DNA from 3 places in the Marinobacter sp. L-80 genome. Region 1 is predicted to be linked to each of the others. Evidence: predicted binding sites of a transcription regulator. Region 1 holds the regulator's gene; each other region holds the start of a gene.
What was found. Region 1 encodes FliA, which starts transcription of late flagellar genes. Its sites were predicted from a motif close to CTAAAGTTTNNNNNNNNNNNGCCGNTAA; they were not measured.
Positions count from the first base shown of each region.

Region 2: AC13E3_RS06010 (methyl-accepting chemotaxis protein) is a predicted target of FliA. The motif match lies at 2,850-2,877, and genes of this name have one in related genera.
Region 3: AC13E3_RS11835 (methyl-accepting chemotaxis protein) is a predicted target of FliA. The motif match lies at 8,240-8,267, and genes of this name have one in related genera.

Region 1 covers NZ_JBSXOI010000077.1:332,509-342,488, forward strand. Annotated here, with positions in the region: gene AC13E3_RS21080 (protein-glutamate methylesterase/protein-glutamine glutaminase) at 1-146, opposite strand, end outside; gene AC13E3_RS21085 (chemotaxis protein CheA) at 212-2,362, opposite strand; gene AC13E3_RS21090 (protein phosphatase CheZ) at 2,379-3,164, opposite strand; gene cheY (chemotaxis response regulator CheY) at 3,185-3,568, opposite strand; gene AC13E3_RS21100 (RNA polymerase sigma factor FliA) at 3,731-4,474, opposite strand; gene AC13E3_RS21105 (MinD/ParA family protein) at 4,506-5,318, opposite strand; gene flhF (flagellar biosynthesis GTPase FlhF) at 5,387-6,694, opposite strand; gene flhA (flagellar biosynthesis protein FlhA) at 6,755-8,935, opposite strand; gene upp (uracil phosphoribosyltransferase) at 9,154-9,792, shown strand; gene AC13E3_RS21125 (uracil-xanthine permease family protein) at 9,795-9,980, shown strand, end outside.
Region 2 covers NZ_JBSXOI010000051.1:30,990-40,969, forward strand. Annotated here, with positions in the region: gene AC13E3_RS05995 (helix-hairpin-helix domain-containing protein) at 1-638, opposite strand, end outside; gene AC13E3_RS06000 (hypothetical protein) at 679-1,077, opposite strand; gene AC13E3_RS06005 (carbon-nitrogen hydrolase family protein) at 1,250-2,770, opposite strand; gene AC13E3_RS06010 (methyl-accepting chemotaxis protein) at 2,919-4,805, shown strand; gene AC13E3_RS06015 (hypothetical protein) at 4,820-5,773, opposite strand; gene AC13E3_RS06020 (YiiD C-terminal domain-containing protein) at 5,960-6,514, shown strand; gene recQ (DNA helicase RecQ) at 6,520-8,388, opposite strand; gene AC13E3_RS06030 (lysophospholipid acyltransferase family protein) at 8,606-9,802, shown strand; gene AC13E3_RS06035 (alpha/beta hydrolase) at 9,836-9,980, shown strand, end outside.
Region 3 covers NZ_JBSXOI010000067.1:191,814-201,793, forward strand. Annotated here, with positions in the region: gene AC13E3_RS11785 (putative bifunctional diguanylate cyclase/phosphodiesterase) at 1-1,007, shown strand, start outside; gene AC13E3_RS11790 (hotdog fold thioesterase) at 1,078-1,506, shown strand; gene AC13E3_RS11795 (GGDEF domain-containing protein) at 1,522-2,475, opposite strand; gene AC13E3_RS11800 (cyclic di-GMP phosphodiesterase) at 2,552-3,889, opposite strand; gene AC13E3_RS11805 (hypothetical protein) at 4,053-4,733, shown strand; gene AC13E3_RS11810 (sulfite exporter TauE/SafE family protein) at 4,730-5,461, opposite strand; gene AC13E3_RS11815 (YchJ family protein) at 5,561-6,019, shown strand; gene AC13E3_RS11820 (rhodanese-like domain-containing protein) at 6,027-6,407, opposite strand; gene AC13E3_RS11825 (thiol-disulfide oxidoreductase DCC family protein) at 6,491-6,865, opposite strand; gene AC13E3_RS11830 (CHAD domain-containing protein) at 6,849-8,201, opposite strand; gene AC13E3_RS11835 (methyl-accepting chemotaxis protein) at 8,427-9,980, shown strand, end outside.

The DNA of each region.
Region 1 (9,980 bases):
GGACGCAGTTTCTCGGCCAGCTCAACGCCTTCCCGACCATTGGTCGCAGCACCTACCACTTTGATCTGGCCGGAGCTGGTCAGGATTTCCGTCAGCCGCTTGCGAAAAAACCCTGAATCGTCAACGACCAGGACAGAAACTGTCATCCACTTCTCCTACCCAATCCATCGTTCTTCGGCCTTCTCTGGCAAAAAGCGCCGGAAGGCCCGGCTCAACCGTAATGTTGCAACAGGCTTGGCACATCAATAATGAGTGCAATCCGGCCATCGCCGGTAATAGTGGCACCGGCCATGCCTGGCGTACCCTGGAGCGCTCGCCCAAGGGGCTTGATAACCACTTCTTCCTGACCAACCAGCTGGTCGACCACGAACCCGACCTGCTTGGTACCCATGGCCACAATGACAACATGGGCGTTATCGGGCACCTCCTGGCCAGCACCGCCACGAACCAGCCAGCGCTTGATATGGAATAGCGGGAAGACTTTATCCCGAACCACAATGCACTCGCGCCCATCGACGATGTTGGTCTTGGTCAGGTCCAGATGGAAAATCTCGACCACGTTGACCAGCGGCAACGCAAAGGATTGATCGCCCAGCATGATCATCAGGGTGGGCATGATGGCGAGCGTCAGCGGAACCTTGATGACAATGCGAGAGCCCTTGCCCAGCTCGGATTCGATGCTCAACTGGCCATTGAGCTGGCCAATCTTGGTTTTCACCACATCCATGCCGACGCCACGTCCGGACACATCCGAAATCTGCTCCTTGGTGGAGAATCCGGCGGCAAAAATAAGGTTGTAACACTCCGAATTGGTCAGCCGGTCCGCGGCGTCCTGGTCGTAGATACCCTTTTCGACTGCTTTGCGGCGCAGGACTTCCGGATCCATGCCCGCGCCGTCATCCTCGATAAACAGCAGAATATGGTCTCCCTCCTGCTCGGCAGAGAGGGTAACCGTGCCCTGGCGTGGCTTCCCGGCCTTCTCGCGGACTTCCGGAGCCTCGATCCCGTGGTCCACCGAATTCCGCACCAGGTGAACCAGCGGATCAGACAGCGCTTCAACCAGGTTCTTGTCCAGATCGGTTTCCTCGCCATGCATCACCAGGTTCACCTCTTTCTTGAGGTTTCTGGCGAGATCGCGCACAACGCGGGGGAACCTGCCGAACACCTTTTTGATCGGCTGCATGCGGGTCTGCATGACGGCGGACTGGAGATCAGTCGTAACCACATCCAGGTTGGATACCGCCTTGTGCATGTGTTCGTCTTCACTTTCAGCACCCAGACGCTGCAAGCGGTTACGCACCAGCACCAGCTCACCCACCATATTCATGATGTCATCGAGCCGCTTGGTGTCGACACGAACCGTCGTTTCCGCGGCCGGGGCATTCTCGCGAGCAGGCATCGCCGGTGCGGCAGCGCCTTTGGCCTCCGGCTTCTCGGCCGGCTTCGATTTTTCGGGCTTTGACGTGTTTGCTTTCGGTGAAGCCGGCTCTTTTGAAGATGCAGGCTGTTTCGGCGCTGAGGGCTGTTTTGGAGCTGCAGGCTCTTTCGAGGCTGAAGGCTCTCCGCCCGCGGTCGGGCTTCCGCCCTTGCCGTGAAGATCGTCCAGCAGTTTCTCGAATTCGTCGTCGGTGATCAGGTCGTCGCCGCCAGCAGATCCGGCCTTGGCAGCCGGCTTTTCTTCTTTACCAGAAGCCTCTTCCTCGCCAGCTGGCGCACCGGCAAACTGACCTTTTCCGTGCAGTTGGTCCAGTAGCGCTTCGAATTCGTCGTCGGTTATTTCGTCGTCTCCAGAACTTTCCTGGTCACCGCCGGCCGATCCGGCGCTCGAAGCCGAGGAAACCTCCGCTGATTTCTCGTCCTGCAGTGCGTCCAGAAGCTGTTCGAACTCGTCGTCGGTGATGTCGCCACCGTCTTCTGCCGGTTCGCTCTCTTCCTGCTCAGGTTGAGCGGCAGCGGCCGGTGCCCCCTCGCCTTCAGGCTGGGCCAGGGCATCCAGACGGGCAATAAGTTCGTCCGGAGCCGGTGTCAGCTCCTCATGATTGCGGACCTGCTCAAACATGGCATTGACGTAGTCGAGTGCTTCTAGAACCACGTCCATCAGTTCGGAATCCACCTTGCGCTTGTGATTACGCAAGATGTCGAAAACGTTTTCCGCGGAATGGCAGCAGTTCACCAGCGCTTCAAGCTGAAGGAAGCCGGCTCCGCCTTTCACGGTATGGAAACCACGGAAGATGGCGTTGAGCAGATCACTGTCGTCAGGATGTCGCTCAAGATCTACCAACTGCTCTGACAGCTTTTCGAGGATCTCGCCGGCTTCTACGAGGAAGTCCTGCAAAATCTCTTCATCAGCATCAAACGCCATGCGTTACCCTCATTATTCAGAAACCGAGACTGGACAACAGGTCGTCTACGTCGTCCTGCCCCGAAACTACATCTTCACGCTCATCGGCCTTGATCTGGGGCCCGACGCCCTTCTCTGCAGACTCTTCTTTTTCTTCAATCTGGTGCACCGTGCCCGTGAGCTGGTCCACATGACTGGCCATCACCACCAGGCTGAGCATCTGCTCCTCAACCTCTTTCACAAGGGCGGTGACCTTCTGGATGACCTGACCTGTCAGATCCTGATAATCCTGAGCCAGCAGGATTTCCGACAGGTTGCTGTACATGGTGTCGGCATCGGTTGCCATGCTGACAAAAAAGCGATCAATCCGGCCGTACAGCTCGCGAAACTCAGCCGGCTGCATTTCCCGGCGACGCAGGCGCTGCCACTCATCACGCAACGCGGCGGCCTCGTCTCTGAGGGCATTGGCCACCGGCATGGTTTCCTCAACCAGGTCCATGGTCCGGTTGGCTGCTTCACCGGTCATCTGCACAACGTATTCGAGACGATCAGAGGCATCTGTCATCTTTGACAGTGCTTCCTGTTGCTCGGCGTTACGGGGATCAATCTGGAAGTTCCGGATTGCTTCGTGCAGGCTCCGCGTCAGCCGCCCTACCTCACGGTACAGACCCTGATCCCTGACTTCGCTGAGTTCATTGATCAGGGTCATGGCTTTGGCATAATCACCCGCATCAACACTCTCGGCCAGTTCCGCTGCCTGCCGCTGGAGCTTTTCCGTCACCTCCGGTTCAAGGCCCCGATGGTTCTTTTTGCTATCGCTCATGAGAGCCATCCGACCTCTGGTTACTGGATTCTTTCAAAGATTTTCTCAATCTTTTCCTTGAGCACGGCAGCGGTGAACGGCTTGACCACATACCCGTTTACGCCTGCCTGGGCAGCGGCAACGATCTGGTCGCGCTTGGCCTCAGCAGTTACCATCAATACCGGCAGGGTTTTCAGATTCTCGTCCGCCCGAACGGCCTTGAGCAGGTCGAAGCCTGACATGCCAGGCATGTTCCAGTCGGTCACCAGAAAATCGTATTTGCCGCTTTTGAGCATTGGCAGTGCCGTGTTGCCGTCGTCAGCTTCATCGGTGTTGGTGAAGCCAAGATCACGCAGCAGGTTCTTGATGATCCGTCGCATTGTGGAGAAGTCGTCCACAATGAGGATTTTCATGTTTTTGTCCAATGGGACCTCCAGTTAGTAACACCCGGAATTCGTTTGACCTTTGCGTTCAAAGTCTAGCAGGCCGCTGTTTTAACCGCTTATTGTCGGACCTTTGCTTCGGTTGTAAAGCATCGGTTACCAAAAACTACAGACTACCTCGTTGGCGACACAGACTGAACGCGGTCAGTTGTCCGATTCCTGACGCCAATCCGAGAGCCGTCCCCGAAGGCGCAGGGCTGCCTGGCTGTGAATCTGGCTTACCCTGCTCTCACTGACGCCGAGCACCGCGCCAATCTCCTTGAGGTTCAGTTCTTCCTGGTAGTAAAGGCTCAACACCAGCTTTTCCCGCTCCGGCAGGTCTTCAATCGCCTCAGCGAGGCTCCGCCGGAAGGCATCGGAGGACAACCCCTCAAGGGGATTATCCTGCGTCTCTGTCTGTTCTATCGGCAGCTCTCCGGATTCATTGAGCTCGTCGAGGCTAAAAAGTCGACCGCTGTTGGAACCGGAAAGGTAGGAGTGGTATTCGGGCAGCCCCATACCCAGCTCTTCGGCCACTTCCTGGTCGTGGGCTTCGCGGCCAAGTCTATCTTCAACGGCCTTGATGGCCTGGGAAATGCGACGGGCGTTGCGATGCACGGAACGGGGGACCCAGTCACCCTTGCGGATTTCGTCCACCATGGCGCCGCGAATACGGATACCGGCGTAAGTCTCGAAGGTAGCACCTTTGGTAGAACTGTAACGCTGGGCGGCCTCGAGCAGACCGATCATGCCGGCCTGCATCAGGTCTTCAAGCTGGACGGACGCCGGCAGGCGAGCCATCAGGTGAAGGGCAATTTTCTTGACCAGCGGCGCGTGCTGCTCAATGAGCTGAGCCGGCTTCTGCGCACTTGACTGGTTATAGATTCCGAGGTTTTTCGCCAATGTCATGTATCCGGTTTTTTGTTTGACTGGATCCGATTCAGACTTCGACGAGCCGCTCCACAAAAAATTCCAGATGCCCACGGGGCGAGGACGGCAACGGCCAGCTATCTACCTTGTCCGCCAGCGCCTTGATGGCCAGTGAAGCTTTCGCCCTGGGATAGGCGTCCAGCACCGCACGCTGCCGCTGAACCGCTTTCTTCACGGCCTCATCGTAGGGAACTATTCCTACGTATTGTAGTGCCACATCGAGGAAGCGCTCGGTGACCCGGGTCAGTTTTTCAAACAGATGCCGGCCTTCCTGCTCATTCCGAACCTGATTGGCAAGAATACGGAAGCGGTTGGTTCCATAATCACGGTTCATCAGCTTGATCAGGGCATAGGCATCGGTGATCGAGGTCGGCTCGTCGCAGACAACCAGCAGCAGCTCCTGAGACGCTCTCAGAAAACTGACCACTGACTCGGAAATCCCGGCGGCGGTATCAACGATCAGGACATCGATCTGATCACCCAGTTCGCTGAACGCATTAATCAGCCCGGCATGTTCCATGGGGCTGAGCTGGGTCATTCGTTGGGTACCGGAAGAGGCGGGGACAATCTTGATGCCACCGGGTCCATTCACCAGAACGTCCTTCAGATCACAATCGCCGGCCAGAACATCCTGGAGGTTGCGATTGGCAGTGATGCCCAGCAAGACGTCGATATTGGCCAGCCCCAGATCGGCGTCGAGCAGCACCACTCTCAGGCCTTTCTGCGCCAGGGCAATTCCGAGGTTCACCGACACGTTACTCTTGCCGACACCACCCTTTCCGCCGGAAACTGCAATCACCTGTACCGGATGTGCTCTGCTCATACTGTTTTTGGTCTCTCGCCACGTTTCGCCGGCTTTGTCTCCGACGCCTGTTGTCAATCTGTCCGGTCTCAGGCGTGCTCTTTCAGGCCCTCTGCGACCGCTTGCTGTTGCTGGAGTGTTTTCAGCCGATCCACGGCCAACCGCACCAGCGGAACGGCTTCTGCGTGGTGCAGGTCTTCAGGAATCTTCTGGCCGTCTGTGTAATAGGCTACCGGCAGACCGGTTTCCATCACAAACCCGAGAGACTCGCCCAGCGTCAGGGCCTCGTCGATTTTGGTCATCACACAGCCCGCAAGATTTGCCATCTTATAGCAATGCCACACGGATTTCATGATGCGAGGCTGACTGGTTGCCGAGACCACCAGATGGGTTTTGATATTGTGATGGCTGCGAGCCAGTTCGGCCAGCTGTTCCTGATAGCCTTTGTCCGCACTGGTCAGTCCGGCGGTATCAATCAGCACCAGATGACGGTCTGACAGCTCGTCCAGAATATCGTCCAGACTGTGGCTCTCATCCACGACCCGAACCGGCACATTCAGGATCCGACCGAACACGAATAACTGCTCGTGCGCCGCCACCCGATAGCGATCCGTGGTCACCAGTGCCACCGAGTCGGAACCGTGTTTGAGCACGTAGCGCGCGGCCAGCTTGCCAATGGTGGTGGTTTTCCCGGACCCTGTCGGACCCACCAACGCGTAGGCGCCGCCCTCATCCAGCCACTCCATGCGGGAGGTCCGAACCCCGGTACACAGCATTTTCAGGGACTGCTTCCAACCGTCTTCCAGGCGCCCCGCCTTGTGACGACGGGAAATTGACCCCGCCAGATCACTGCCGAGGCCGAACTCCTGCAAGCGCTCGGCAAGCCTCTGCTGCACGGCGGTGGTCGCAGAAACCTCCGGCTCCTGTTGCGGCCGATGGCCCTGCATCATGTCTTTGAGCGAGCTGATCTCGGCCCGCATCTGCGCCAGCTCATCAGAATAGGCTTCCCTCGGCGCCTGTGGCAGAAGTTCAATATCACCAAAACCACCGCTCACCTCTTCCTGAATGGCAGCGAACGAACCGGCGTAGCTCGCGCCCTGCGATGCCCGCTTTTCCCGTACTTCACGGATGCGGTCCCGGGACCGGCTCAGCTCGTCCTCAAGACGCCTGTGCTGGTCGGCCTGCATCTCGGCCAAGCGGGACCCGTTGGTGGCTTCTTCTGCCTGGTTGCCCAGTCGCTGGCGCGCCATATTCTCGTCATAATCCAGCGCCGTCACAATTTCGACACCGCCGTCGACCCGACGATTGGAAAGGATCACGGCGTCCGGCCCCATCTGTTCACTGACCTGCTTGAGCGCCTCGGCCATGGTCTGAGCAAAAAACCGTTTTACTTTCATGATGCCTCTTCCTCCACCGGCAACGCCGTGCCGGCGCTGTCCGCTCTGTCATCCGCGCCGTTACTGGCCAACGGACGCCACGATCGTAATCTGTTTGTTATCCGGAATTTCCTGGTACGAGAGCACATGGAGCCGCTCTACCCCGTAGCTGGCGAACTTCGCCAGCACCGGCCTCAGGGGCCCGGACACCAGCAGAATGGCTGGCTTGCCGAGCATCTCCTGACGCTGGACGCTCTCCTGAAGCGAGCGCTGGAGTTTTTCAACCATATTCGGCTCCAGAACCAGGCCAATATCTTCCTGTCCGCCGGATTGTTGACTCTGCTGAACAGACTTTAGCAATAACTGTTCCAGATCCGGATCCAGGGTGATCACCGGTATCTCTGATTCGTTGCCGCAGATACTCTGGACAATCATCCGGCGCAGGGACTGCCGCGCAACGGTGGTCAACAGCTTCGGATCCTGACTCTTCGGATGCACGTTCACGATGGCCTCGGCAATGGACCGCATGTCTCGGATCGGCACTTCTTCCTTCAGGAGGTTCTGCAGCACTTTCAGCAGCAGACTGATGGATACGGTGGTGGGTACCAGTTCCTCGGCCAGCTTCGGAGAAATCTTTTCAAGCTGATCCAGCCATTTCTGGACTTCCTCATGGCCCAGCAGCTCGTGGGCGTGTTTCTGCAGTACCTGGTTAAGGTGGGTCGCGACCACCGTACTGGCATCGACCACGGTATAGCCGAGCGTCTGGGCCTGCTCTTTCTTGTCTGGCTCAATCCAGCTGGCGTCCAGACCGAACGCCGGATCCTTGCCTTCAATGCCTTCTATCTTTCCGAATACCTGACCGGGGTCGATGGCCAGTTCGCGGTCCGGATGGATTTCCGCTTCGGCAATCGTCACGCCCATCAGGGTGATGCGGTAGACGTTGGGCATAAGATCGAGGTTGTCTCGAATGTGGACCGAGGGCATCAGGAAGCCGAGATCCTGGGACAGCTTTTTACGAACGCCCTTGATACGACTGAGCAACTGGCCACCCTGTGACTTGTCCACCAGCGGGATCAACCGGTAACCCACTTCCAGACCGACAATATCGACAGTGGACACATCGTCCCAGCCCAGCTCCTTGGTCTCTCCGGGGGCCGGTAATTGACGCCCCTGATCGCCGCCAGCGTCACCGCCTGGAGGCAGATCACGACCCGCCGGCCGTGGAGCCGCCCCGCCCGCGCCCCTAGTCGGGAATGCGCCATCTTCTTCGACGGTCTGTCGCTGGTGCTTCCAGATATACCAGGCAGCGCCGGCGGCCAGTGCACCCAGACCCAGGAAGGCCACGTGGGGCATGCCGGGAATCAGACCGAGAATGATCAGGATAGCGGCGGCAATGGACAGCGCCTTGGGCGCGCTGAACATTTGCTGGAGGATCTGGCCGCCCATATCCTGGCTGGAGGTAACCCGCGTTACCATGATTGCAGCAGACGTGGACAGCAGCAGCGAGGGAATCTGTGCCACCAGGCCGTCACCAATGGTCAGTAGCGCATATCGCTCCATGGCCAGCCCGAAATCCAGACCGTGCTGCAGCATACCAATGGCAATACCGCCAATGATGTTGATGGCAAGAATCAGCAGGCCGGCAATGGCGTCGCCCTTCACAAACTTGGACGCACCGTCCATGGAGCCGTAGAAATCCGCTTCCTGGGCGATTTCGGCACGACGATGCTTGGCCTCATCCTGATTGATCAGGCCGGCGTTCAGGTCCGCATCAATCGCCATCTGCTTGCCGGGCATAGCATCCAGCGTGAAACGGGCGCTCACCTCGGAGACCCGGCCGGCACCCTTGGTCACGACCAGGAAGTTGATGATCATCAGGATCGCAAACACCACCAGACCCACGGCGTAATTGCCGCCGATCAGAACGGCGCCGAAGGATTCGATCACTTTACCGGCGGCATCGCCGCCTTCGTGGCCGTTCAGCAGAACAATCCGGGTAGACGCCACGTTCAGGGCGAGACGCAGAAGTGTGGCTACCAGCAGGACTGTCGGGAAGGACGCAAACTCCATCGGCCGCAGGGCGTAGACACACACCAGCAGAATGACAATGGACAGGGTGATGTTGAAAGTAAAGAACACGTCCAGGAGGAACGCCGGCATGGGCAGAATCATCATGCCCAGCAAGCCCATCAGCATGATTGGTATGCCCAGGTTGCCCCGCGTCAGGGTTTTGACGTTATTGAGGACTAAAGCTCTGTCCATGCCGGATACTTCTCCGATTGGCCGTGCCTGCAGGCGTTTTGAAGGTCGAAAATCTGACACCGGAGCGTCGTTTGGAAGGGTTATCGCAAGATCCGTACCAGCCCTTAGTGGATTTCACGGAACCGGCCATTTGCGGCCTGACTCCCCTTGCCAGATGCGGTATCCTTGCGCCATTTGATCGCGACGCCAAAATTCCAACCAGACACACAGGTGACCCCATGCCAATCCACGAGGTAAAACACCCTCTGATCCGCCACAAGCTCGGCATCATGCGCCGTGCGGATATCAGCACCAAGAATTTCCGGGAGCTGGCACAGGAAGTCGGTGCACTCCTGACCTACGAGGCCACCAAAGACTTCAATCTGCAGGAAAAGACCATCGAAGGCTGGGCAGGGCCGGTTAACGTGGAACAGATTCACGGCAAGAAGGTCACCATCGTGCCGATCCTGCGGGCCGGCCTTGGCATGCTTGACGGTGTCCTCAGCCTGATTCCGGTGGCCCGGGTCAGTGTTGTCGGCCAGATCCGCAACGAGGAAACCCTCGAGGCCAGCACCTACCTTGAAAAGCTGGTGGGCGAACTGGACCAGCGTATGGCCATGATTGTCGATCCGATGCTCGCCACCGGCGGCTCAATGATCTCCACCATTGACCTGCTCAAGAAGGCCGGCAGCACCGAGATCCGGGCCCTGGTGCTGGTTGCCGCGCCCGAAGGTGTTGAAAAGGTTCTGGAAAAACATCCGGACGTGTCTATCTACACCGCCTCCGTTGATGAGCGCCTCAACGACAAAGGCTACATCCTTCCGGGTCTCGGCGATGCCGGCGACAAAATCTTCGGCACCAAGCAAAAGGACGTTTAAGAATGCAGGACCATACCAACGACCCGGTCTGGAAACAGGCCATTGCTGGCTCCCAGATGCTGCTGGTGGCGTTCGGCGCGCTGGTTCTGATGCCACTGATTACCGGGCTGGATCCCAACGTGGCCCTGTTCACCGCCGGCCTGGGCACCCTGATCTTTCACGTGGTGACCGGCGGTCAGATCCCGATT
Region 2 (9,980 bases), on a different contig from region 1:
GCTTCAGCGCTGAATTGGCTGTATCCCTTGACGTTTGAGAAGGCCTTCAGCTTTTCCTGGTCTTCGGCAGACGGATTGGCGATCTGGTCGATGGAGGTAATGCCAGCGTCCTTCATCTTCTTGGCGGTGGCCGGGCCGATACCTTTAACCAGTGTCAGGTCACTCTTGTCGACCGGCTTTGCAGCCTTGGCAGTTGGTGCTTTCTTGGCTGAAGGCTTCTTCGCCGCAGGCTTGCTGGTCGCGCCTTTGGCTTTGGAAGCTGTTTTGGCGGTTTTCTTCGGCGCTGATTTCTTGGCTGCCGTGCTGGCCTCTTTACTCACTTCATCTGTGAGCTTCTTGACCTCTTCACCCGCTTCCTTGGAAGCCACGCCAAGACGCTCGAGAATGCTGCTCTGCAGTTCATGGAACTCTTCCAGGCGGCGCTCAAACTCTTCGTGGAAACGCTTCATCTCGCGGTCGCGAAGCTCGTCGATTTCCTTCAGCAGCTTGCGAACAGGCTCCTGAACCTGGTTCTGCAGGCTGTCGAACTGCTTCAGCGCATCGTTCACCAGGCCTTCGATCTGGGAAGAAGTCTTTTCGAACTCCTTGTTGACCTTTTTCACGATTTTATCAACGTTCTGTTTGGTTTTCTTCGCCATGGAATGTCTCCTTACGGGCAGGTTTCAACGAAAATCAATGTCAGGCCATCTGCCGGAAACCGGACATGGAGCCTGGGGAACGACGTGATTTGAGCGACTGTTTTTTGGATAGCACTTCCCGGATTCTGCGGAGCTTTTCCGCCAGCGACGAGCTGCCGTTGGAGTCGAGCTCTACAAAATCGATTGAATAGAAGAAGTTACTGCAGTGTTTTCTGCGTTCGGTCACCAGCCCGGCGAGTCCTTCTGCGCGGATCTTGTCGAACGGCATGTCCATCACGAGATCGAGCACCACGGTATCACCGGGGTTGAACACTTTGTCGGTTTTCATAACACATCCGTAGCCGTCCAGCTCATAAAGGGCGGCTTCGACAAGTTCCTTCCGAAAAAGGCCCTGTCTGACTCGGAATCGTGCGACAAGGTCCGGCAATGCTTCGTTCATGAATCGGGTTCTCTGGTGATTTCCGTATCCACAGCAACCTGTCTCATTGGGAGACAGGCTGGATATTGGTTAAACAATAGACACTGAATTCTAGTTTTGCAACGCCATCAGTGCCATACGATCGACCGCTAACGCAGTTATTTAACAAATTGACCTGGCTGATCAGGCCAGTTTACTTGGTCTTCAATTCATACATATCAACGCGACGATCTTTCAGGTTAGTGACAGACCCCTCGTTACGCACCAGTTTCAGCTTTTCCAAGTCCATATCGGAGAACATGATCATCTCCGTATTCGGCGTGGTTTCCGCCATAACTGCATCGTGCGGGAAGGCAAAATCCGAAGGTGAGAATACGGCAGACTGAGCGTACTGGACGTCCAGGTTCTCGACTTTCGGCAGGTTGCCAACGCTACCAGTGACGACCACATAGCATTCGTTTTCGATTGCGCGGGCCTGGGCGCACTGGCGAACCCTGAGGTAGCCGTTTTTGGTGTCGGTCCAGAACGGCACCATGATGATATCAACCTCCTGGCTGGCAGCAATACGGCCCAGTTCAGGGAATTCGATGTCATAGCAGATCATGATGGCGACCCGGCCGGCATCGGTCTCGAAGACCTCAAACTGGTTGCCGCCCTCGATCACCCAGTCGCGGCGTTCGTGGGGCGTGATGTGAATCTTGCGTTGCTCATCAACACGACCGTCCCGGTGGCAGAGATAGGACACGTTATACACCCGATCGTTTTCGATCAGCGGCATGGAACCGGTGATAATGTTGATGTTGTAGCTCACCGCCATTTCAGACATCTCTTCCCGGAACTGCTGGGTAAATCCGGCGAGGAAACGGATGGCCCGGGTCTGGTCCATCTGATCGGTCAGTCCCATCAGCGGCGCGTTGAAAAACTCGGGGAAGATGGCGAAGTCACTTTTGTAATCAGACAAGGCGTCCACAAAATACTCAACCTGCTCGAGCACCTCTTCAACCGAGGTAAATTCACGCATCTGCCACTGCACGGCGCCCAGCCTTATCTGAGTTTTCTTGACGCTCAGAACCGGGGAAGGTGGGGTGTAGAGAATGTTCCGCCATTCCAGCAACGTCGCGTAGCCCTGGGATTTCTCATCCTCGGGAAGGTATTTGTGCATCAACCGCGTAACCTGGAAATCGTTCGAGAGCTGGAAGCTCAGAATCGGATCGTAGATTTCCTTGCGATCGACCCGTTGAATGTACTCTTCGGGTGAATACTGTTCGGCGTATTTGAAGTAGCTCGGTATGCGCCCGCCCGCCAGGATGGCACGCAGGTTCATGGAGCGGCAGAGTTCTTTTCGCGCTTCGTAGAGTCGACGACCCAGGCGGTAGCCCCGATAGTCGGGGTGGATAAAGACATCCAGCCCATAGAGGGAGTCACCATTGGCGTTGTGCCAGATCTTCTCGTTACGGAGGATCAGATCGTCGTAGGTGTGCGGGTTGCTGAAACGCTCGTACTTAACGCAGACCGTCAGCGCAACCGCAATAAGCTGGCCGCTTTCCTCAATGCAGATCTGGCCGTCGGGGAACTGCTCCACCAATGCCTTGATGGTGTCCTTCGGCCAGGAGCCTCCGATGTCGTCGTATACCCGATCCATAAGCTTCTGAAGCTGATCGTAGTCATCAAGCCTCAGGTTCCGGAGGTTGAGGTGCAGTTCTTCATGGGCCATTCAGTTCGGCTCCCGTTCGTTATGGAATGAGGACAATCTCAGCGTCTGCGTCAATAATTGGAAAGTTTAACAGAAGCCGCTAAAGACTTCGCACCATGGGCCGAAACACACATTAACGAATATCAATTTTATTGCTGAGGATTCGACCGTGCAGCTGACATTCGGGCAAAAGCTCCTGACTGCTTTCGGTATTCTGTTGCTGTTGGTTATGGGGGCTTTTACGCTCTCTGGCGATTTACGATTACAAAGCACCACCGAAACCTATGTGAACGCGCTGATCGACGACACCGTACAGCAGAGCACGTCGAGCATCGCAGAGTGGCTCAATGCCCGGCTGGTGATGACTGAAGCCACCGCCAAAGCCCTGGAGAATGCCGAGAACGACGAAGAGGCGCGGGTCATTCTTCAGGCCATTACCACCGGCGGCGGCTTCCGGGATGTCTATGTCGGGCGTACCGACGGCTACATGCTGATGAAATCGCCGGAGGCGAATGCCACGCTGCCAGCGGATTACGATCCCCGCCAGCGCCCCTGGTACAAGAAGGCCATGAGCCTCGGAAGCGCCTCGTTCACCGAGCCGTATCAGGATGCCAGCACCAACGACATGATCATCTCCACACTTGCGCCCGTGAAGCGCGGTGAATACGAGGGCGTGGCCGGTGCTGATATCGGCCTGGGCGCGATAGCAAAAACCCTGAGCACAGTCACACTCGCGGACACCGGTTACGCTGCTTTGATCAATGAGCGTGGCACCATACTGTTCCACCCACGGCAAAGCCTTGTCGGCAAGAACATCAGTGAGCTCATTGGCGGCAAGCCGGATCTTGGCGGGGACGCTCACGAATACAGTAATGATGACGGCAACTGGGAGGCCAGCTTCCATCCGATCAGTGAAGCGCGCGGCGTGCAATGGTATCTGGGGACCTTTGTAAACGCGGACAAGATCAACGCACCGGTCCAGAGCGCCAGAATGACTGGATTGATCATGGCCGTGATCGGCCTGATCGTTTCTCTGGTGATCCTGCATCTGGGCATCAAGGTTCTGATGGCGCCGGTTCGCCGCTTGAACAAGGCCATGGCGGACATTGGCAGTGGTGATGCTGACCTGACCCAGCGTCTGGACGACAGTGCAAAAGATGAATTCGGTGAGTTGGCCCGGAGCTTTAACCAGTTTGTCGAGAATATCCAGACGGTTGTTCGGGATGTCCAGAAGGGTAGCGCCGAACTCGGGGAAAATGTCAGCTCGCTGAGAGATACCGCCAGTACCAGTCGTTCGAGCGTGGAGAGCCAGCAGGCCGAAATCGACATGGTGGCGACCGCGATCAACGAGATGTCGGCCGCTGCCGGCGAGATTGCCCAGAACGCACAGCAAACCGCAGACGCCGCCAACACCGCGGATGCGGACAGCCGGGCTTCGCTGGAGACCGTCGCTGCCTCCCGGGACGCCGTACAGAAGCTCTCGAAGGAGATTAATGCGGCCGCAGAGGTCATCCACACCCTTGGCAAGGACGTTACATCAATCACAACAGTGCTTGAAGTGATTCAGGGTATTGCAGAGCAAACCAACCTGCTGGCATTGAATGCCGCGATTGAAGCCGCTCGGGCCGGTGAAGCAGGGCGGGGCTTCGCAGTTGTGGCAGACGAGGTACGTAACCTTGCCCAGCGCACCCAGTCCAGCACCGAGGAAATCAACGACATGATTGAGCGTCTGCAGAAAGGCGCCAATGATGCGGTCGATGTCATGAATGCCTCAACTGCAGTATCCAATGTCAGCATGGAAAAAGCGCAGGACGCTATGGATGCCCTCAACCGGATTGCCGAGGCAATCACGTCCATCAGCCAGATGACGTCGCAGATTGCCACAGCATCCGAGGAACAGACGTCGGTTACCGAGGAGTTGAATTCGTCGATTACCCGGATTGCAGATCAGGGCCAGGAAGCGGCCGCCGCGGCCTCCGAAAACGATGTTTACAGCGGGCAAATTGAGCGCATCGGCACCGCACTGAGCCAGAACGTGTCGAGGTTCCGGGTGTAAGCGAAGAGCGACTGTTAGCGGCTTAGGACTTCCAGCCGACGGCGCAGGTTCTCGAAGGTTTTGCGCCCAACGTAACGGGATTCTTCGCTCAGGTACGGGTTTTCGAGAGTAATGACCTTACGCTCGTCGAGATCAAGCTCTTTCACAGCGCGGGCGTAGTAGTGCCTGAGGAAATCATTGAAGCTGCCATCGTGGATGGCGCGCTCAATTCCCAGCTGAAGGCGATGGGCGGTTTCCTGGTCTTCGGGACCGACAAAGAGATAGGACGGCATCGGGTAGGCGATCAACAGATCAGGCTCAATTAGGAGATTAGGATCCTGCTCCAATTCCAGGTCGTAAAGCACTTCGCTTACGCCCCTGGCAAAACACTCGAAGCGTTCATTACGCAACATTCCGAACAGTATTTCGTATCGGGAGTGAGTGACCACCGGAATACCGTTGGCTTCAAGCACCGGTGTGTCTGGCCAGTGGGCGCCCTGGCCAATCCGAATCTGACTGTCTCTCAAGTCATCCAGAGTCTTGATTCCCGCAAACCGGGGCAAGGATTCCGGCATGACCACGCAAACCCGAAAACCGAGCAACCCGCCATCGACCGGAAACGGTATGGCGGTCAGGGACTTCTCCCGTTCTGCGGAGGTAGCGACATTGGCGATGTCAACTAATCGTGATTGGCCGTCTGTCAGTTCCCTCAGTACGCGGCCCTGGCTCAGCTCTTCACTTCTGATGATCTGAAATTCCCCGTACTCTGGCGTCTTCTTCAGAGCAAGCTCCACCAGGGCCCGGATGGCAGGGCTGTCGTAATTCCGGTACCAGAGTACGTAACCGCGCACGGCTGCCTGCGACGCAGTGGTCGATGACGTTGTGGCTGAGAGTGGTCCTGCCGCAAGGCAGAAAGCCAATGGCATCAGGCAAAGAACCAGTTTTCGGAACCGGTGGAAGACCAGGGAAGCGGGCAGAGAATATTCCAAATCAGAGATCCTTTCTTACTACTGGAAAAACCGGCTAACAAGCGGTCATGATTCAGGCACGCATCCTCACTTTAGAACAGAAACTCAAAAATAAATCGGACAACATCCAAAAAAATTGTAAAACCTTCTTGCGAGCACTGAAGTCCGTTGTAATCATCAGTTCCCAATCAATTTCGGAGCTTGGCAATGGCAATTATCGATAATCTCATCGGAGCGACCGGTCAATGGGTGGCAAGTACCGACCCCAAGGCTACACTGGCTAGCCCTCTGGCCTGGCTGAAGAAAACGGGCGGGTATGCAGCGGTGAACAAGATCATCGGACTGTCGATTCCTTTTGCACCACGGAACAACTTCAGCGTTGAGGAGGTCAGGCCAGGATATGTAAGAGCGAAAATCCGCTTGAAAGGCAACAAAAACCACTTCGGCAGCCTTTATGCGGGCGCGTACTTTCTGGTAGCCGAAATTCCCGGTGGCGTGCTGACCCTATTTGATCTGGGGCCTTCGTACACGCCGATTCTCAAGGAAATGACGTTGCAGTTTCTCCAGCCAGCCAACAGCGATGTCACTGTAGAATTCACCCTGGATCCCGAAACCGTGGCAGCCATTCTTGCTGACGCTGACGAGACCGGGCGGGCGAAATTCTCCCTGGAAGGAAAACTGGTGGACGAAGAGGGCAACCATGTAGCGACCTCCATCGCCCATTACCGCGTCCGGAAGAAAGGGTTTAAAGCAGAGGCCTGAACAATTCAGGCCTGTTCGAGGCCAGCGATGGTTTGCAGGAAAATCTCGCCGTATTTCTCTAGCTTGGCGGCGCCCACGCCGCTGACTTCCGCCAGCTCATCCAGGGTGCGCGGTTTGCGTTCCAGCATTCCAAACAGGGTAGTGTCATGGAAAATGACGTAGGGCGGCACGCCCTGTTTGTCAGCCAGCTCCTTGCGGCAGGCTCGAAGCGCCTCCCAGCCGGCCTTGTCGGTAATCTGTTCTGAGACCGGCGAACCCGACCGGCCGCCGTTTGCCCGGCCGGTTGTCTTCTTGATTTCCGGGTCCTTGCGCAGCTCAATGGTATGACGTCCTTTCAGCAGTGGTCGACACTGCTCGGTCAACTGGAGCGCACCATAGCCCTCCGGATCTGCACGGAGGTAACCATTGGCCACCAGTTGCCGGTATACCGATTTCCACTCGTTGGCACTCAGTTCCGTTCCAATGCCGTAGGTTGACACCTGGTGGTGCCCGGATTGGAGAATCCGCTCGTTTTCCGAGCCTCGCAGAACATCAATCAGATAGGTAACGCCGAAACGCTGGCCCGTTCGGAAAACGCAGGAAAGGGCTTTCTGGACGGCGACGGTTCCATCCCAGGTGTCCGGTGGATTCAGGCAGGTGTCGCAATTGCCACAGGGTTGCTCAAGCTCGTCCCCGAAATAGCGCAACAGCACCTGACGGCGGCAACTGGTGACCTCACAAAGGCCCAGCATCGCATCCAGCTTCTGCCGTTCCACGCGCTTGAAATGATCGTTACCCTGTGAGCTTTCCAGCATCTGGCGCAGTTTGATGACATCCTGCAGGCCATAAACCATCCAGGCCGTAGACGGCTTGCCGTCACGCCCGGCCCGACCGGTTTCCTGATAGTAGGCTTCAAGGCTCTTCGGCAGATCTAGGTGTGCGACAAAGCGCACGTCCGGTTTATCGATACCCATGCCGAAGGCGATGGTGGCAACAATAATCACCCCGTCTTCACGCAGGAACCGCTCCTGGTGATGGGCACGCTGTTCCGAGGACAGGCCTGCATGATAGGGCAGAGCGGTATAGCCTTTCTGGGCCAGGGTTTTCGCGGTGGCGTCGACCTTGTTCCGGGACAGGCAGTAAACGATGCCGCAGTCGCCCTCATGTTCGGCTTTAATAAAATCCAGTAACTGTTTGTTCGCGTTTATTTTTGGCGCTATACGGTACTGAATGTTGGGGCGATCGAAGCCACTGACGAAGTGTCTTGCCTCTGTCAGTGACAGTCGTTCTGCAATTTCCTTTCGGGTTCGCTCATCCGCGGTTGCGGTCAACGCGATGCGGGGTACGCCGGGAAACTGTTCTGCCAGCATGCTGAGCTGAAGGTAATCGGATCGGAAATCGTGACCCCATTGGGACACACAATGGGCCTCGTCGATAGCGAACAGCGAGATGGAGGCGTCATGAAGCAATTCGATGGTGCGCGGCTGTATCAGTCTTTCAGGGGCGCAGTACAGAAGGTCAAGCTCACCGGTCATGAGCGCGTATTCGGTCGCCCGGGCCTGCTCGAAATCCATGGTTGAATTCAGGAACGCAGCCCGGACCCCTAGCTCTTTCAATGCCGCTACCTGGTCCTGCATCAGGGCAATCAGAGGTGAAATTACGATCGCAGTGCCCGAGCGAACCAGCGCCGGCACCTGGTAGCAAAGAGATTTACCGCCGCCCGTCGGCATGAGCACAAGTGCATCGCGGCCTTCCGATACTTCCCGGATGATGTCACCCTGAAGCGGACGGAAGGATTCATAACCAAAGACTTCGTGCAGCACCTGTTCCGGATCACGGCCCGAGGTGGTTGGGCGCTCGGTGGAAAGCTGTTCGAAATCCTGATCAAGATACATAGAATAACCGGTTGCTCGGCTTGGAGCCGCTGTATTGATTCGGGTGGAGTGCCGGGTTCGGCGCAATGGCGAATGATACCAGATTAACCCTGAGGATTGGCCAGCAAACCCACGGGCCGGGTGGAGGCAAACTAATCTAAGAAACGCTACAATACCGCGTTTTTGAACCACCGTTTCACGCCATACTGTGACAGACACTGATAACAACAGGGCTTCCATGCAGGAATTTGATGCCATCCGTCCCTATTCGGACGAAGAAACCGGCGCTGCTATCAACCGCCTGGTCAACGATCAGGAATTTCTGGATATGGTCGGTCGCTTCAAGTCACCGACTCTGGCCCGCTGGGCGCCGGCCATGTTGCGTGTGTTTACCCGTCGCTGGTTAAACAGCCATTTTGGCCACTACACACGAGTCGATGATCTCCAGGCCGGGCTTTCCAGCTACGTGGGTGAGCTGGTTGAGAGCACAACCACGCGAGTAACGACCAGCGGGCTGGAGAACCTCGACAAGCGCGGCGCCTATCTGTTTATTTCAAACCATCGGGACATTGTTTTCGACCCCATGGTGGTGAACTACCAGCTGTTCCAGAATGGTTTCCATACCACCCGAATTGCCATTGGCGACAACCTGCTTGCCAACCGGGTGTTCGCTGAAATGATGCGACTGAACAAGAGCTTTGTAGTGCGACGCAGCATGACAAGCCCCCGCGAGATGCGTGATGCCTACATCACACTCTCCGGCTTTATCAACCACAGCATCGATACCAATCACAGCATATGGATTGCCCAACGTGAGGGCCGGGCGAAGGACGGGCTGGATTTTACCGACCCCGCCATCATCAAGATGTTCTATATGAGCCGCAAGAAAAGCGGGCTCGGTTTTGACGAAGCCATGAATCGGCTGCATGTGGTGCCAGTTTCCATTGCCTACGAGTACGATCCGTGCGATGCCGACAAAGCCCAGGAGCTGGAAACCCGGGCCCGGACCGGCCAGTACATCAAGCGAGAGGGTGAAGATACCGAACAGATCATGAAGGGACTGACCGGTTTCAAAGGGCACGTGCATGTGCACTTTGGTGCGCCCATCCATGATTCACCGGATAACCCGAAAGATTTGGCCGCCCGTATAGATCGGGAGATGCATGCGAACTATCACCTGCATGCCTCAAACCTGGTGGCTTATCAGCAGCGTGGTCTTCATCCCCAGGCCCACGATACGCCGGATACCGTCAGCGATTCAGTGGTCACTGCCGAAACCTGGTCACCGGCGGAAATGGAAGCTGCTGAAGCCGAGATGGAGCGGAGACTGGAAGCCTGCGATCCGGCCATCCGGCCTTATCTGCTGGATATGTATGCCAACCCAGTGGTCACCGCGCTTGAGGCCAATGCCGAGAAATCCGGCCATTCCGAATAAACCGGTACATAATTTTCAGACATGAGGTAAACCGTGCAGGATCTTCAGTACATTCAGATTGAAACCGGGGAAAGCCCGACCGCAGCCGTCATCTGGCTTCATGGCCTTGGTGCGAGCGGCCACGACTTCGAGCCCGTAGTGCCGGAACTGGGCCTGCCGGAAGATACAGCGGTACGCT
Region 3 (9,980 bases), on a different contig from region 1:
AGAAAGTCCGGGAAGCACTGAACGAACCCTATGAACTGAATGGCTTTGAGTACACCGGTACGCCAAGTATTGGTGTCACCCTGTTTTTTGATCACGATGATTCCCTCGAAGAGCTCCTTGGTCAGGCCGACATGGCCATGTTTCGTGCCAAGGAAGACGGTCGCAACTGCATCCGTTTCTACGATGCCATGATGCAGAAAAAGGTGTCCGAACGCCTGGCCATGGAATCCGACCTTCGACTGGCCATTCGGAAGAACCAGTTGGCAGTGCACTACCAGGTTCTTGTTGACGAGAAAGGTAAGCCGATAGGTGCCGAGGCGTTGCTTCGATGGCGTTGTCCGGGCCGTGGCATGGTGTCTCCCGCCGAGTTCATTCCGCTGGCAGAGGAAACGGGCCTCATTGAATCGGTTGGCTACTGGGTACTCGAAGAGGTCATGTCCACGATAGCCAGTTGGAAAAAACGGGGCGGTGTTCTGGCACGGCTCCAGGTGTCGGTAAACGTGAGTGCGAGGCAGTTCCATCTGCCGTCTTTTTGCTCAACTGTGATGGCATTGCTCAGAAAAACGGGGGCATCCCCCAGAAACCTGAAAGTGGAAATCACCGAGAGTGCACTGGCTTACGATCTTGAGTTGGTGGAAGAAACACTGCGAACCCTGAGAAGCATGGGCATACGAATTTCCCTGGACGATTTCGGCACGGGCTATTCATCCCTTGGTTACCTGAAACGGCTCTCGCTGGATGAGCTTAAAATTGACCAGGGATTTGTGCGAGACATCCTCGATGATCCCAATGATGCTGCCATCGCAGAGACCATTCTGGCCCTCGCTTCGTCACTGAAACTATCGGCGGTGGCGGAAGGCGTGGAAACGAAAGGGCAGCTGGAACGCCTTGTTATGATGGGGTGCAACCGGTTTCAGGGCTATTATTTCAGCAGGCCGGTGCCTGTGCGGGAGTTTGAGGGATTGATCGAAAAGGCAGGCGTGGGACACAGAAGAAGGGCTTGGTAGTTCGCATCCTATCTGTATACACTAGCCTTTCCGAGATTTCTTTTCAAACAACATCGAGAGTAATTCCCCCATGGCAATCTGGTCCCGTACCCCGAACCTCGAACAACTTGTCCAGTCCAGTCAGAACACGGCCGTTAGTCACATGGGTATCGAATACCTGGAAATTGGCGATGATTATGTGAAGGGCCGTATGCCCGTGGATGAACGCACAGTCCAGCCGTTTGGCATTCTCCATGGAGGAGCGTCGGTGTTGCTGGCGGAAACCCTGGGAAGCATGGCGGCCAATTGCTGTCTGAAGGATTCGGAAACCGTTGCGGTTGGGTTGGATATCAACGCCAACCACATCCGTCCGGTTACCAAAGGCTGGGTGTATGGCACGGCCAGGGCCATCCATATTGGTAGCGCCACTCAGGTATGGGAAATTCTGCTTGAGAACGAAGAAGGTAAAACCACCTGTATTTCCCGGCTGACCATGGCGGTTACCAGGCGTCCCGGTTGAATTGCCCGGGTGCGTTCAGGGCTTGATTCGCACCCTTCCCCTGCCAAACGCTTTGGATTCGTACATTGCGTTATCGGCCCTGGCCAGAAGATTCTTCAGGTCTGGCTCCTCGGGGTGTAGTTCTGAAATGCCGAAACTGGCCGCTGGCAGGAGACGGACATCACGATACTGGACTGGCATTCCCTGCATGAGCCCCAGCAGTCGTTCTGCCATTTCTGAGGCCTCAGCTGCATGAGCATCGGCGAGAAGGATTGCGAACTCCTCTCCGCCAATGCGCGCGGCAATGTCGGCCTCCCGGACGTTGCGACGGACCAGATTCCCGATGGCCCGCAACACTTCATCCCCGGCCTCGTGGCCATGGTTGTCGTTGATCTGCTTGAAGTGGTCCAGGTCAAACATGATGATGCCCAGAGGCGAGTTGTTGCGGCGGGACTGTTTCAAAAGCTGGTTTCCCAGTTCGAAAAAGGCTCTTCTGTTTCGAAGTCCGGTAAGGTCGTCCTCCAAGGCAGCAGCCCGGGCTTTCTCATGGGCTTCCTTGAGTGCCAGCTCCATTTCTTTTCGTTCGGTGATGTCGGTAGCGATCTCCAGGCGGACCAGCCGGCCATCTATCCAGGGAATCGCCTGGTCCCGGCACTGGTACCAGCGTTGGTCCAGTCGGTTCTGGAATTCCCAGATGTGCGGGGGGGAAGGACTGCCTGCTGAGTCAATCAGCAGGTGGTTGGTGCAGAAGTCGCAGGGGCTGGCGCTATCCTGCAGGACTTCCCAGCACTTTCTGCCATCTATGGAACCCCAGATTTTCCGGCCATAAGCATTCATGTACAGAAGATCATGGGTTTCAAGGTCTGATACGTAAACCAGGGCGTCCAGGTTGTCGAGCACGGCCCTGAGGCCCTCGGCGGGAGTAACCTCCGAAATGCCACCAGCTTCTGGTGCGGCAGGAAGATTGAGGGAGGGGATGCCGGATTTCATGTCTTGTTGTGCCGGAATTTATTTGCAACGCAGTATAGCAGGGCATTTCGGGTTAGAAAGTAACAGGCTGTCCCTTTTATGTGGCGTCAGTGCCCGGATTTGGCTTGGTTACAATCAGACCCTGGTCAACAAACTCCTGTAGCACGATGTCGTAGGTGCCGTCAGGGACTTCCCGGGCGATGCGATAGGTTTCACCCGCGGCGTCTTCAGGACTGACTTTCAGGTCGACTGTCCGGTAGGGGGTCATCAGGCTTTTATCGGCCTCTCTGACCAGAAGAACGCAGGGCTTCAGCTTGTGCTCTGGCCTGCTCTCCACAACGATGCCAACCTCGCCGTTCACCATTTCCACGATGGAGCCCGGCGGATACACACCAATCATCTGGATAAAGGCATCTGCCAGTTCTTCATCGAACTGTGTGCCGCGGTGCTTGTGGATGATTTCTAGTGCCTGCATGGAGGCTCGACCCTTGTCGTAGACCCGGTTGCTGGTAATGGCATCGTAGGTGTCCACCAACCCGATGATCTTGGCAAAGTAGGGGATCTGCTGGGCATGAAGTCCGCGAGGGTAGCCAGAACCATCCATCCGCTCATGGTGGCTGAATGCCACATCCACGGCGGTATTCAGGGAGTTGCTGGTACCCATCAGGATAGTGCGGCCGTGGGTGGTGTGGTGACGCATCACGTCGAACTCTTTCGGCGTCAGTGCTCCCGGCTTGTTCAGGATCTCATCGGGAATCCGGGTCTTACCGACATCATGGAGCAGGCCACACAGGGCCAGATTGCGGATTTCTCCTTCAAGCAATCCCAGATGCTTGCCAAAGGCCGCCGCCAGAATGGACACGTTGATGCAATGCTCGGCGGTGTATTCATCCTGGTGCTTGATTTTTGTGAGTAACAACAGCGCGTTTTCATTGCGGAGGACGCTTTCCACGCAGTGGTTTACCACTGTCCGGGCATTGTTAAGGTCGAGTGTGCGGCCCACCCTCAGGCCCGACATGATCGACTTGGCCGTCTTCTGAGCCTCCTCGAAGCGTATGATCGCCGTTTCCATCTCCCGGCCAGGGTCGATCTTGTTGATGTATCTGACACGCTTTCGGGGTGGTACAGATTTAGGGTGATTTTGCACCGGTTCGGACGTCTGTTTCCTGCGGAAGAGTCCCATCAGGCCTGAAGGCTGTCGCCCGTTGCCGTTGCCGTGTTGTGGCAGCGGTGCCCCATCGATACGTCCTTCAATGAAGACAAAGTTGCACTGTGCCCGCAGCGCATCAATCTCCGTCTGGTCACGAATAACAAACCCCTGAATCAGGAAGTCCGTATCTTCCCAGGGGCGGTCCAGGCGTGTGACGTGCATGCCGATGGCGAGTTCTGACACGTCGATCTGGCTTTCAACAATTTCCTGATGGGGTGCACTCATACTCTAATCCTGAATCCCTGGAGCACTATTTTGAGGCAAAATCGCTCTAACAGGATGGACCGGATTGCAAAATCTGGTCAAATAATGTTCATTCAATGCATTGGCGAACAAGTTCGCCGGTGTTGCGTTGCCGGGCAAGGAGTCGGTCAGAGGGATTTTTCCAATGAATGACCATCGTTCCTTTCATCTGTGGTGGCTGGCTCTGGCAGCGGCTCTTATTCCGCTGTTGACCATACACACCACGTTTACCGTATCGGTGCTGGAAGGGTATGTGGAGCTGTGCAACCCCTACTGGGATAGCTGTACCAGCATCAGTCGTACCGGCCGTCACGGAACATCTTACTTCATTTTCAAAGGTACCATGCTGCCGGCGGCCTTGCTCGGGATTCTGTTCTGGTGGCTCAACGGCCGGTGGTTGCGCCAGCTCGGCGTACATTCGTCCGGGGTTGCCTGGATCCCGTGGCTGGGTATGGTGGCCAGTGTGTCGCTTGCCGCCTATACCCTGGCGCTGGGCCATGCCGGCGACGGCTTCAATCTGGTCCGCCGTGTTGGTGTGGTTCTGTATTTTTCGCTCACCTTCATCTGTGAGTTGCTGGTTAGCGCCGGCTTGCGCAGCCATCCACTTTGGAAACACACGGGCATGAGGCTGTTGAATCTCTGCCAACTGACCCTCGCTGTGGGGATTCTTTCAGTGATCCTGAATGGCGTGGCCCCGGAGTTCTATAGCCGCAAGGACGATGCTTTCGAGTGGATCCTGGCTTTCCTGATCAACGCCAATGCCATCTGGCTGGCGCTGCTCTGGCGCAAGAATCGGTTCCGTGTCCGGCTCTGGGCCGATTCCTAGAGCGGGAGCAGGCCGCGAATGAGGGCTGCGGTTCCGGCGATGGCCGCGATGCCGAGAATGACCGGGCGAAGGCCTTCAAAGGGCATGCGGTTGACGAGTTTGCCGGAAAGCCAGAAGCCCAGGAATACGCCCGGGAAGGTCACTGCGAACAGGAACAGCTCCCGCGTTCCCAGGTAGCCGGAAGCGAGCAGGCCTGACAGGCTCAGGACGCTGGCCGCCAGAAAGAACGCGGACATATTGGCCCTGACCAGAGGCCCCTTTTCATTCTGGTAGATCAAGGCGATCGGTGGCCCACCCACTGCGGTAATCGTGCCCATATAGGTCGAGGCGGCTCCGGCCATCACACTGTTTCGGGCATTCAGCGCTGGCTTGAGCCCACCAATGCTGAGCGCTACCCCGGCGAGAATCAGCACACCAAAAATCAGCTCGAAGCCCGCCGTCGAGATCACCAGCAATGTCAGAGCCGCCAGAATTGCGCCGACAACTCCGCCCACAATGGCAAAGCGCACTTCCCGGACCTGCAATGCGCCTCGATTGCGTATCAGCATGAAGACAGTAAGCAGAGTGGCATTCAGTATCAGGGGGCCGGGGACCAACACCGGGCTGATAAGAAAAAGCAATGGCGCAGCCAGTGTACCAATGCCATAGCCGGCCACGCCCTGCAGGCAGGCCCCGGCGAGAATGGCAAGGTTGGCCAGAAGAATCTGTAACAGCGATACATCCGTCAAAGGAAATCACCAGGAAGTCGTTGGAAAAGGCCGGAGCAGTACCGGTCAGATATTGATACACTGCGGGGCCAGGAGCAAAGTCGAAAAGAATGATCCCCGATGACCCAGCAGCCTGAACACCAAAGTTGCCCCTGTGGCAGCGGCAAATCCTACCCCGAATGCTGCCAGCCGTTCCATCAGGATAAACCGGCTCCGTCGCCGGAGGCATTGATGCGGTCCCGTTACGCAGCGTTCGTTCTCGATCTTCCGGATTACCTGCGAGCCACCTGGCACCAGAGCACACGACCACAGACGCTCACTCTGGCAGACTCGCCGGAATGGACCGGTTTGCAGATCCTGGACACCAGTGAGTCGGGCAATCGCGGCAGGGTTCATTTCCGAGCGCTCTACCGCCTGGGCAAGGGCTGGGGCTTTCTCGAAGAAAAATCCGATTTCGTTCAGGAGCAGGGCCGCTGGTATTACCTTCGGGGAGACACCAGCGAGGGCCAGTTGAAGCCCGGTCGGAACGACGCCTGCCCCTGTGGCAGTGGCCGGAAGTACAAGACCTGCTGCCTGTAGGTATCCATTACTCGAACGAGGGCAGTTCCGGCTTGGCGACCGGTTTGCCTGCTTCCTGCCAGGCATCGAATCCACCGGCGATGGACTGCACATGCATGTAGCCCATTTCCTTCAGGGCCTTGGCGCTCAGGGCGGCTCGCCCGGATGTTTTGCAGTAGCAGACAATGTTCATGTCGCGGCTCTCAAACGCCGGATCGTTGGTAAACTTGAACTCCAGCAAGCCGCGGGAAATGTTCACCGCGCCCGGTATATGGCCAGCCCGGTATTCATCCGCATCCCGCACATCCAGCAGAAGATCGGCATTCCTGATGGCATCGTCCGCCTGATCCAGGGGCACTTCCTGGATTTCTTTCCTGGCGGCTTCTACAAGGTCATGGGCAGTTTTCATGGCTGAGCTCCTCAAACTGATGGAATAAGGTTATGCCTCAGGATAAGGGTTCGACCGCCGAGCGTCACTCCGCATATGTACGATTAAGCCGCCTCGTTGTTACCGAAGGCGCAGGCGTACTTACGTTCAAAGCGCTTATCTGCCCATCTCCCGTAGATACGCGAGGCAATCTGGAAAATGCCGGGCCACAGCAGGGGCTTGAACAGAAAGCCATAGGGCGTGTGGGACCAGGCCCGAACGTTTGCAGGCAAGCCGATGACCCATTCCCCGGTCCAGGTCATCAGGTGCAGGCGTCGCAGCAGGGTTTCATGGCTCGGCAAATTGCCGCTGCCATCACGCTGTTCGTGAATGTCTGCAAAAATCAGGTTGCCCCGTTGGAGTTTGCGCAAAGTGCGAATCTCCTTGGCACACAGTGGGCATTGTCCGTCGTAAAACAGGGTGTCATAACGGGGCTCCATCAAGTCCTCCAAGGGTCAGAATCTGTTTCCGGGCGTCCGCTTTACACTCTTCCAGGGTTTCCAGGATCCCGTCGAGGGCAGCGGGTAAGACCTCCGGGGCCGCCTTGCGGAACTGGTCAAGCAGCTCGATCTGAACATGGAGATCCTGGAAGCGGCCGTACAGCTTTTGGCGTGCTTTCATCGTTTTCAGCTCGGGCTTCCAGATTTTCGAGTCCAGCTCCATCAGGTAACGGATTCGCTTGAGTTGCTTGCGAAGCCGATGAATATCCTCATCCGGGGAGGTATGCATCAGCTCAGCGGTCAATCTGTTGAACCCTTTTATACGGCTCTCCACCGCCTTTCGGATGTCTTTTGCCCTCAGCGTCTCCGCCAACTTCTGGAACTTTCGGGACTCAATGAGGTTCAGCCAGTGCTCCATGCTGTCGTGATAGCGCTTGCTCTGCAGGCGCTTGACCAGTTTTTTGTGGCGGTTGGCGGTTTCCTGTTCGAACCAGATCTGCAGGGCTGCCCGGATTTCCGAATTGTCGCCACACAATTCAGGCAAGTCCTGGAGAAAAACATGCAGATCGCGTAACGGTCCCGTCGCACGGGCATGACGTTTCAGGGTTTTAACCGCTTTTGCCAGCGTCTTGTCACCGGTCACTTCCTGCACCGATTCGGCAATGGCCCGGCTGCGCCGAATCGCAATCCGGTATTGGTGCAGGAATTCGTCGTCCAGGCCCAGGATAACACCACGCTCCAGTTGCCTTAGCCGATCATGTTGGTGGTGAAGGGCCTTGGGGATGTCCCTTGCCGGGTCGTCTCCCTCGGTTCTGGCTTTCTTTTTAAGTTTCCGTTCGAAGTGGGCATAGCTGTAATCCTGTGGCGTCATCAGAGCCACCAGCTTGCCCTTGCCCCGGTCTAGCTGGTGCCAATGTTTGATCGGGAGGCGGATGTGAATGAAGCTGGCGGTAGGTAGCTGTTCGGGAGGATGTTTCAGCAGCCACTGGGCCAGTTCCAGCAAGGCAGGATTGTGACCTACAAGCGTGATTCCGGAATCAGCGTCGCGATGTTCTAGCCAGGCGAGCAGACGCCGGTAGTCAAAGGTGTACAGCTCGGCAAGATGCTGGCAGCGCTCGCGAGCAGCCATCTCAGGCGCTGCCCCCTCAAGTGTGGCGATGGCGCGGGTGGCATCACTGCTGAAGATCTCGCCCTGGAGCGCGCCCGATGCTTCCAGAGCCCTGCCCAGAGGTACCAGTTGACTCTCGCCCCGGGCGTTCAGTGGCCGCTCCCGGTCACAGAGCGTTTCATCGGCCCAGCTGGATTTGGCATGGCGTACCAGAAACAGGTGCTTCATTGGTCTACCTTCGTAGTGGTCCTTTAGTCTGACGCTTGCTCAAGACATTTACGTTACTGCCGTTACTCTACTTGTCTGAAAACATTGGCGGAAGGTCCGTTTATCCGTAGCGCTGAACACGCGCAGAGAGAGTCAGTGAAATCTCTTTTAACAAACTGGAACAGATCGTCTGAGTTGGTCTGTGGATAATCCGCATCAATAGCAAGTTCCCGGGAGTTTGAAAGCATGAATGTTCTGAGTCGGTTAAAAATCCGAAGCCGCTTACTTATCGCTGTACTTGTGCCTGTACTTATAACGGCGGCAACCCTCGCTTGGATCACCGCCAATCAGATTCAGGCAAATGGCGAAGCCGAACTCAAACGCCTGGAGACCAGTCTTCTCGATGCACGTAAGACCGGGCTGCAGAACCTGATTGATGCTGCTGAGGCAGTGGTGTTGGAGGCCAAGAACGACCCTTCAATGACAGAAGCGGAGGCGAAGGAGGCGGCTGCCGCGCGTCTGCGTTCTATCCGTTTTGACGAAACCAATTATGTATTCGCCTACACCCGGGATGTTTTCAACCTGGCGTATGCTCCAGATCCTTCGAAAGAAGGCCCCACGTCAAACCCGGTTGTCAGGAAACTGGTTGGCAATCTTTTCGACGCGGCCCGCGGTGAGGGCTTCTATGGCTATGACTGGATGAACCCGGCCTCTGGCAATGAAGAACCCAAGATGTCCTACTCCACGATCATCCCGGACTGGGACTGGATGATCGGTGCTGGCGTCTACATTACCGACATTGATCGCCAGGTAGCAGCAGCTCGCGAAAAAATTGAAGCCGGTATGGCCGAAACCCTGGGCTTTATCCTGCTGGTGACAGTGCTGGTGGTCGTGATTGCCCTGGTAATCGGCATCTTCGTGGGTCGTAGTGTGACCCGGCCACTGAAGAGCGTCAGCAACATGATGCAGGAAATCGCCGACGGTGAGGGTGACCTGCGCCAGCGCCTGCCAGACGAAGGCAATGACGAACTGGCCGAGCTGGGCCGGCGTTTTAACGCCTTCGTGGTCAAGATCCAGGACACCATGCGTGAGGTGGGCGCGACAACAGACCAGGTGGCTTCTGCAGCGGAAGAACTGAGCCGGGTTGCAAACGAGACCCGGGCTTCGGTTCAGGAGCAGGGGTCCGAGACGGATCAGATTGCCTCAGCCATCAACGAAATGGCCGCCACCATCCAGCAGATTTCCGGTAATGCCAATGAAGTTGAAAGTTCGGCCTCAGACGCCGATCGCATGGCCCGGGAAGGTGGCGAAACCATCAGCAGTGCTCAGGGCGCCGTGAACAAACTGTCCGAAGAGATTGAAGATACCGCCCGAAGCATCAATGCCCTGGCGGAAAAGTCCGATGAGATCCAGCAGGTGCTGGATGTCATTCATGCTGTGACTGAGCAGACCAATCTGCTGGCCCTTAATGCCGCCATCGAGGCTGCACGGGCTGGTGAGCATGGGCGTGGTTTCTCAGTGGTTGCGGATGAGGTTCGCCAGCTGGCGAAACGCAGCGCCGAGTCTGCTGATCAGATTCGCACCATGATTGACGGCTTTGTTACCGAATCCAAGGCATCGGTTGAGCGGATGAACAAATCACGCAACCGCTCGACGGAAACCGTCGAAAGAATCAATCATGCAACCAGCGCGTTGCGAACCATCGAGACATCGGTCGGCAAGATTCATGATCAGGTGACTCAGATCGCCACAGCCTCAGAGCAGCAGAGCCAGGTCGCCGAAGAGATTAACCAGAACGTG